One region of the Corynebacterium pilbarense genome, then DNA from elsewhere that is predicted to be linked to it. Evidence: predicted binding sites of a transcription regulator. Region 1 holds the regulator's gene; the other holds the start of a gene.
What was found. The regulator LexA, encoded in region 1, represses DNA repair genes until DNA is damaged. The targets are predictions, from matches to a motif close to CGAACANNTGTTCG.

Region 1 (3,926 bases):
CCACGGCATCGGGCACTTGCAGCACCTGCCCCGCTACATCGATGCGATGCGCATCCGCCTGGAAGACATGCGGCTGGATCCTGATCGCGACGCTGACCGGCAGTCAGTGATTGATTCAGTGAAGGCATATTTGGCGCAGCGCATGAAGGCCTTGCCCGCTGGTCGCACGAAGACCAAGGCGTACAAGGATGTTTTGTGGCTGATTGAAGAGCTGCGTGTGAGCTTGTTCGCGCAGCGTTTGGGCACGCCGAAGCCGGTAAGCCAGCGGCGCATTGAAAAGAAGATTGACGCTCTGCGTTAGCGCCAAGGCCGCAGGTTAAAAGTCCTCGCGGTCGCGGCGGCGCATGAGCCGGATTTCGGATTCGAAGTCGTCTGCGCTCTCGAACGACTTGTACACCGATGCGAAGCGCAGGTACGCCACTTCGTCGAGGGCGCGCAGCGGTTCAAGCACCGCCAGGCCGATCTCGTGAGCGGGCACCTGCGAGCTGCCCTGAGCGCGCACAGTCTCTTCCACTTCCTGGGCAAGGCGTTTCAAGGCGTCATCGGTAACGTCGCGGCCTTGGCATGCTCGACGCACGCCGACGATGAGTTTGTCGCGGTCAAACGGTTCGCTCACGCCGTTGCGTTTCACAACGGTGAGGACTGCCTTTTCCACCGTGGTGAAACGACCCCCGCACTCGGTGCACTCCCTGCGTCGACGAATCGCAGCGCCAGCTTCTACCAGCCGCGAGTCAGTCACACGGGATTGCTCGTTGTGGCAAAAAGGACAAAACACGGTTTTCCACCCCCAGAGTCTTCAAGGCTTGGTGTAGCCGTGAGTCTACGCCCTGCCTATCGCGCCGTTGCCACGGTGGCGGCGTGGGCGACCTGGCTGCCGGTCATCGATGAGGGATCCTTGTCTTGCGCTGAGAAAACGCCGCCGAACGCGGAACCAATAAGCAGCGCCGCAGTCATGCATACGCCAAGTAGGAGCGTATCGCGTGTCTCGTGCCGTGTTTCGAACGTGTCCGCTTCAGTAGAACCGCCCGAAACCCGGTTTGAGACAGAACGATCACTCGTTCGATGAGACGCAGAAATGGTTCGAACACCGGCCCCGCCGCTTCGACGCTTCGGTACAGAATCAAGGTCCCAAATCTCCGCCGGGGGAACCACGGATACGGCGCCCAGACGAGATGCGGATGCATTGTGTACTGGATTGATTGCAATGGACATTGTGAGTCTCCCTTCGTTTCGCGGCACACATTACGTTCGGCGCCGACACGCTCGAACGTTCTAACGTTCATTTGTTCGAATACGCTTACGTGTTCGATTTATATCACCCCAGCCGACAGGTGTCCACCCAAACGCCGCAACCATCGAACATGAGTGCCCTATCTGGTAGGTTCGTAGGCGCACTACGCCACCGAGCCCAAGGAGAACGTCATGGCACGAAAGAAGGCCGAGCCCGGCAACCCGGATTACAACGCACTGTCTGACCGTCAGCGCCGTATCCTCCAGGTCATTCAGGACGCTGTTGTCCTGCGCGGTTACCCGCCGAGTATCCGTGAGATCGGCGATGCCGCTGGTTTGCAGTCAACCTCTTCTGTCGCATACCAGCTCAAGGAGCTTGAGAAGAAGGGCTTCCTTCGTCGCGACCCGAACAAGCCGCGCGCCGTGGATCTGCGCCAGCTGCCCGAGACCGGACGCAAGCAGCGCAAGCCGCAGGAAGCGAAGCCGGAGGATTCGGGCAATGCCCGCTACGTGCCGGTGGTCGGCCAGATCGCTGCAGGTGCTCCGATCCTCGCCGAAGAGAACGTGGACACCTACTACCCGCTGCCCGAGGAGCTGCTCGGCGACGGCGATGTTTTCATGCTCAAGGTTGTCGGTGAATCCATGCGCGAGGCCGGCATCCTCGACGGAGACTGGGTTGTTGTCCGCTCCCAGCCGAACGCGGAGGAGGGCGAATTCGTTGCGGCGCTTCTGGACGGTGAAGCGACGGTTAAGGAGCTCCACCGCGACTCCACCGGCGTGTGGCTGTTGCCCCACAACGACGCATTCGAGCCGATCAAGGGCGAAGAGGCTGAGATCATGGGGCGTGTCATCTCGGTGTTCCGTACTCTGTAACCGGTGCGTGCACGCCGAGAGAACACAACGACCAGAATCGCAGGAGATCGATGTACGCCGAAGAGCGGAGACGCCAGATCGCGTCTTTGACCGCAGTTGAAGGCCGCGTCAATGTCACCGAGTTGGCGCAGCGCTTCGACGTCACCGCGGAAACAATCCGCCGGGATCTTTCGGCGTTGCACGATGAGGGCGCAGTGCAGCGCGTCCACGGCGGCGCGGTGGCCAGCCAGTCGTACCGCTCTACGGAGATCCCGCTGGATACCCGCCAGCGCGCCTCGCTCGCGGCCAAGACCGCGATTGCGGAAACCGCGTTGCAGTTCGTGCCGGATACCCAAAGCTGCACCATCTTCTTGGACTCGGGCACAACTATCAGCAGCTTGGGCAAGCGACTTGCAGAGACTCGCGGGGATAGGGAGTATTCGGTGGTGACCAACTCCATCCCCACCGCCTTGGAGCTGAGCGATTCCGGTTTGCACGATGTGCAGCTACTCGGTGGCAGTGTCCGTCCGATCAGCCAGGCGGTCGTCGGCAGTACTGCACTTCGCACACTGGCCCTGTTGCGGGCTGACGTCGCGTTTGTGGGCACCAACGCGCTGTCCATCGGCCACGGCCTCTCCACCGTGGACGCCCAGGAAGCTGCGGTGAAAGCTGCGATGGTGACGAATGCCCGCAGGGTTGTTGTGTTGTGCGATTCCACGAAGCTGGGCAACGACTATGTGGTCAGCTTCGCGCCACTGACGGATATTGATGTGGTGGTCACCGACGCTGAGGCCCCCTCCGCCTTCGTGGACGAGCTGCGCTCGCACGGCATTGAGGTCGTGCTGGCGCAGACCCAATAGTGCGAGCAACATGGTGGCACCAACATCTGTTTGCGACCTACACTCGTTGCAGACCTGGATGAAAACAACGGAAAGGACACCCGAATGGCTTCCAAGACTGTGAAGGTCGGTTCCACCGTCGGGCTGCACGCACGCCCGGCCACGGTGATCGCCGATGCTGCCGGCGAGTACGACGACGAGATTTTGCTGACCCTTGTTGGCGGCGACGATGACGACGAGACGGACGCTGCCTCCTCGCTGATGATTATGGCCATGGGCGCCGAGCACGACGACGAGGTCACCGTGACCTCCGACAACGCCGATGCCGTGGAGAAGATCGCGGCGCTGATCGAGCAGAACCTCGACGAAGAATAGGCGCTGTTCGCTTCTCGACGAGATCACGCCCGGGCCACGCGCCCGGGCGTTTTTACGTGCAACCAGTACCGGACGCTACAACGTCGACGGCTGGGACACCTCGAAATCCTTTCGGTACTGCCCCTCCCCCAACGTGTCGTACGCCCAGCGCATGAGCGGGTAAACCAGGATGATGCCGACCGAGCCCAGAGCGATGCCTTCCAACGTCACAGCACCGACGTCCAGGGTGAGATTGCCGATGCCCACAATCAGCGCGACCGCGGCCGCGGTGAGGTTGGCCGGATCGGTGAAATCCACCTTGTTGTCCTGCCAAATACGCACACCCAGCATGCCGATGAGCCCGTAGAGCACCAGACACGCCCCGCCGAGCACGCCGGCGGGGATGGTGAAGATCACGGCTCCGAACTTCGGGATGAACGCGAGCACGATCGCAAACACGGCAGCGACCCAGTACGCGGCGGTGGAATACACCTTCGTCGCCGCCATGACCCCGATGTTCTCGGCGTAGGTAGTTGTGCCGGATCCGCCGAATCCGCCGGCGAGTGTGGTGGCGATACCATCGCCGATCAGCGCGCGACCCTGCATGTCGTCAAGGTTGCGCCCGGTCATCTCCGAGACTGCCTTGACGTG
Region 2 (3,926 bases), on a different contig from region 1:
TAGTCCTCTGACCAGGCGATTCCTGGTACTGGCGGGTCGTGGTCGGTGTCGGTGGCCCGCCGTCGGCGGGGTGGTGGGTGACGTCCCAGGTGGAGGGGTTTTTCTCGAAATGCCCCTTGCCACCGGCGCCGTCCCTGTTGTCGTTGTTGCACATGTGGTGCTCGCGACACAGGAGGACCAGGTTTTCCAGGTCTGTGAACCCACCGTGCAGGTACGACTGGATGTGGTGGGCTTCCAGTTCCACGCCCGGCTTGGTGCACCCGGTCCAGGCGCACACCTGCTGCATGGCCAAAAGCACCAGTTTCTGCTCCACGCTGGCCAACCGCGCCCGCCCGAGGGACAGCGGCACCCCGGTGCACGAGTCCAGCTGCAGGGCGAAGGAGTCTCCCGCCAGCCCGAGCCGGACTATGTCCAACGCGGTCAACGACACCGAGGTGTTGGTGGCGAACTCGGTGTACGCGTCCGCCCCCATGAGGTCTTCCATCGTCAGCGTTATCACCACGGTGCCGATGCCCTTGCGCGCCGCGGTGGAGGAGTTCGCGTGGTTGCCGACAATGCCCATGAGTTGGTCGAACCGCCGTTGCCCGCGGGTGCGCTTGTCCTCGGCGCCGGGCGGCAGGTTCGCCCCGGGCGACTCGCCGGCGGCCAGCGCGGCCTCGAACGCGGCGCGGCTGGCTTTGTCGAAGTAGATCTGCCCCCAGGAACCGCCGTCGCTGTCCTCCTCGCCGAAGATCATGGTGCGCTTCTTAAACGCGGCGAGCGGGTCCTTGTTGCCCTCGTAGTCCCGGCCCTTGCGGTTGGCGCGCTTGACCAGTGTGTTCACGTGCTTCCGCAGCTCTTCCGCGGACATCGTCTCCGCGGCCTCGAGCGCCTGCGCGTAGATCTCGTCTCGGCCCGGGTCTGAGTGTTCGTTGAGCTGCATCAGCGCCCGTTCGATGATGCGCTTCTTCTCTGCGTTGGCCTTCGCCGCTGCCTTCCGCGCGCGCTCTTTGGCCTTGCGCGCTTCTTCTTTGCGGCGCTCTTCTTCCTCGGCCTGCTTCTCGCGTTCCTCCTCGTCCATCAGCGGATCCGAGGGTGGGGTGGGCACCTCGACCTCGCCGAACATCGTCTTCGCCTGGTTGAGCAGGCTAAAGGCGTCGGCCCGCGGGAGCCCGAGCTGCTTGGTCAAATACTCCACAGGGTGGTTGGCGCCGACCAACCGGCCAGCCCCGTCGCGCTCGCACAGGTGAGCAAACGCGATGTTCGCGTTGGAGAGCAGCGGCAGCGCCGCGTGCAGCCGTTCCATCGCCTGGTGCGTGGACAGAAGGTGGAGGGATTCGGGCTGCATCATGAGCGCCTCGAGAGCTTTCAGGCTATCGACGAGCTGGTCCACGTGGTGGTCAATCGCTGTGGTCATGGCCGGATCCCTCCCTTCAGGTACGCACTGTCAACGAATGAACAATGCATACGCTACGACACGCCTCCGACACGACCGCCACAAACCCAAACACACGTTCGAATAACCCTAAACAGCCAGCGACTTTAGCCCGTCGATAAGCAAAAAGTGCTCACTCGAAGTGTGCAGGCGGCACGTGGTCGCCCACCTCGCGCAGCAGCCCCCACGCGGTGAGGTCCGCGTACAGCGGGTCGCGCGGCATGAGTGCGTGGTAGGGCGCGTAGCCGTCGTACCACTGCCCGGAATCGATGTTCGCCACATCCGCGCCCGGCACGGCCTCCAGCATCGACGCGGATGTCGGGGTGACCACCGTGTCCGCCGGCGAGTAGATGGAGGTGTACGTGATTCCCGGCATGGTGTCCGGGCCGCTCAAAAACTCGCGTAACCAGGCGGAACCTGCGAGCTGCTGTGCTGCCCCCGGGGCGAATAGGGTGGTGAAGTGCGGGTGGTTTGCGGCGAACGCGCCCATCTGTCCGGCCAGCCCCCGGAAGTCGGTGCCGTGGAAGTTGCCGCCCATCGCCACCACGCGCCGCACCTTCTCCGCGCCCCCGCGCGAAATGAACAGCTTGGTCATCAGCGCGCCCTGCGAGTGCGCCACAATGTCCACCTGCTCCGCGCCGGTTTTTCGCAGCACACGGTCCACGTGCTCCTCCACGTCCCCCACGATCGAATTCAGGTCCCCCGCGCCGAAAAACCCGGGCGCGATCATGTCGCCGTAGTCGTAGCCCCAGACCCAAAACCCCTGTTCTTTCAGCCTTTGGGCGTTCGACTCAAACGCCGCGGTGCGCGAGTTGATCCCGTGCACGTACATCACCGGCGTGGGGTGTGTGGGCTCAAAATTCCGGTCGTTGAACGGCATCGGCGGGCGGTTTTGCAGCCCGCGCACCGCCCCGTAGCCGGCCGCCAGTGTCATCATCGCGCTGCTGAGTTTCATCCCTTAGAGCATATTGCTTATCGACGTCCTCCGGCCCCCACTTGCAGTAGACCAAGCGGTCTGTTATTGTCCTGGTTTGGATCACGAAGTCCGACGCACCCTGCACAAGGGAAAAGCCTCCCGGCTCGTCGGCTGGCAACCGCGCATATCGCGCACGGTGCCCCCGGGGGAAGATCCGCCGGCACGCGCAACCGCCGCGCCGGAAGTGCGATTCTCAAAAGGAGATCAACCATGTCTTCCGACATGAACGACATGTCCAACATGCCCACCGACTGGACCCCTGCCACCCTGGCCCACATGAGCGGAACTACGTTCGCGTTCACGCTCGATGAGACGGGCGAAAGTGTCGTCGCAAAGTTCGACAGCCCGATGGAAGCGGCCCGTTTCGTGGGTAACACTGGCCCGAAGTTCGACTACTCGCCGAAAGCGGGCGCGATCCGCGTCGGGGATGCCGTTGTCCCGCTGCCCAAGCAGCCGGCCGCACGCCGTGAATGCACTTACAAAGAGTGCGACAGGCAGGCCGAAGGCCACAAAAACCACTACATCCCGGTGCTTCGCGCCATGAACCTGAAGCACTCCTGGTTCCCCGTCGAGGCGGCGGAGCAGGACGGCACGAAGCTCACCTTCCGTTTCCGCAGCGCAGTGGGGGAGGAGAACGTCACCGGCTACAACCACGACCCCGAGGAACTTGCGCTGGCAGAGGAGTACAACCCGGATTGGAACATCCTGCGCTTCAAAACGGAGAATGGGAGGTACCGCGCGGTGTTGCTGAGCAAAAAGCCGCTGACGCCGTGCACCACGGAAAGCTAGATCCGAGGAAGCCCCCAAAAAGAAAAGAGAGCCGGCGACGAGAATCGAACTCGCACTCTCAGCTTGGGAAGCTGATGTTCTACCACTAAACTACGCCGGCAGCTCTGCCAACTTTAGCACCACGGATTCGCGGCCCAAAACAGGGAAGTACACTCAGACGCGTGTTGCTTTCAGATCACGACATCCGCGATGCCATTGACTCCGGCCACCTCGGTATCGACCCGTTCGATGCCGAGCTCATCCAGCCGAGTTCGATCGATGTGCGCATTGACAAGTTCTTCCGCGTTTTCAACAACTCGAAGTACACGCACATTGACCCGAAGCAGGAGATGCCCGATCTGACCACGCTGGTCGAGGTGCCGGACGGCGACGCGTTTGTCCTGCACCCCGGCGAGTTCGTGCTCGCCTCCACCCTGGAGTGCTTCACGCTGCCGGCGGACCTGGCCGGCCGCTTGGAGGGCAAGTCCTCCCTGGGCCGCCTGGGGCTGCTCACACACTCCACCGCAGGCTTCATCGACCCAGGCTTTTCCGGCCACATCACGCTCGAGCTGTCCAACGTGGCCAATTTGCCCATCGTCCTGTGGCCGGGCATGAAGGTCGGCCAGCTCGCGCTGTTCAACATGACTTCGCCCGCGGACACCCCGTACGGCTCCGGCAAGCTTGGCTCGAAGTACCAGGGCCAGCGTGGCCCCACCCCGTCGAAGGCGTACCTGAACTTCCAGTAGGGGCTTTTGCCTATCGACGAGC

Region 2: the regulator LexA is predicted to act here: its motif matches at 1,484-1,497, upstream of NUW87_RS06280 (HNH endonuclease signature motif containing protein).

Annotation. Positions count from the first base shown of each region.
Region 1 covers NZ_JANRML010000001.1:126,862-130,787, reverse strand. The annotation lists gene hrpA (ATP-dependent RNA helicase HrpA) at 1-301, shown strand, start outside; gene nrdR (transcriptional regulator NrdR) at 317-775, opposite strand; gene NUW87_RS00640 (hypothetical protein) at 832-954, opposite strand; gene lexA (transcriptional repressor LexA) at 1,423-2,103, shown strand; gene NUW87_RS00630 (DeoR/GlpR family DNA-binding transcription regulator) at 2,154-2,942, shown strand; gene NUW87_RS00625 (HPr family phosphocarrier protein) at 3,027-3,296, shown strand; gene NUW87_RS00620 (uracil-xanthine permease family protein) at 3,372-3,926, opposite strand, start outside.
Region 2 covers NZ_JANRML010000006.1:72,559-76,484, forward strand. The annotation lists gene NUW87_RS06280 (HNH endonuclease signature motif containing protein) at 1-1,396, opposite strand, end outside; gene NUW87_RS06285 (alpha/beta fold hydrolase) at 1,548-2,369, opposite strand; SAM riboswitch class IV at 2,449-2,583, shown strand; gene NUW87_RS06290 (hypothetical protein) at 2,601-3,179, shown strand; tRNA gene NUW87_RS06295 (tRNA-Gly) at 3,209-3,279, opposite strand; gene dcd (dCTP deaminase) at 3,341-3,904, shown strand.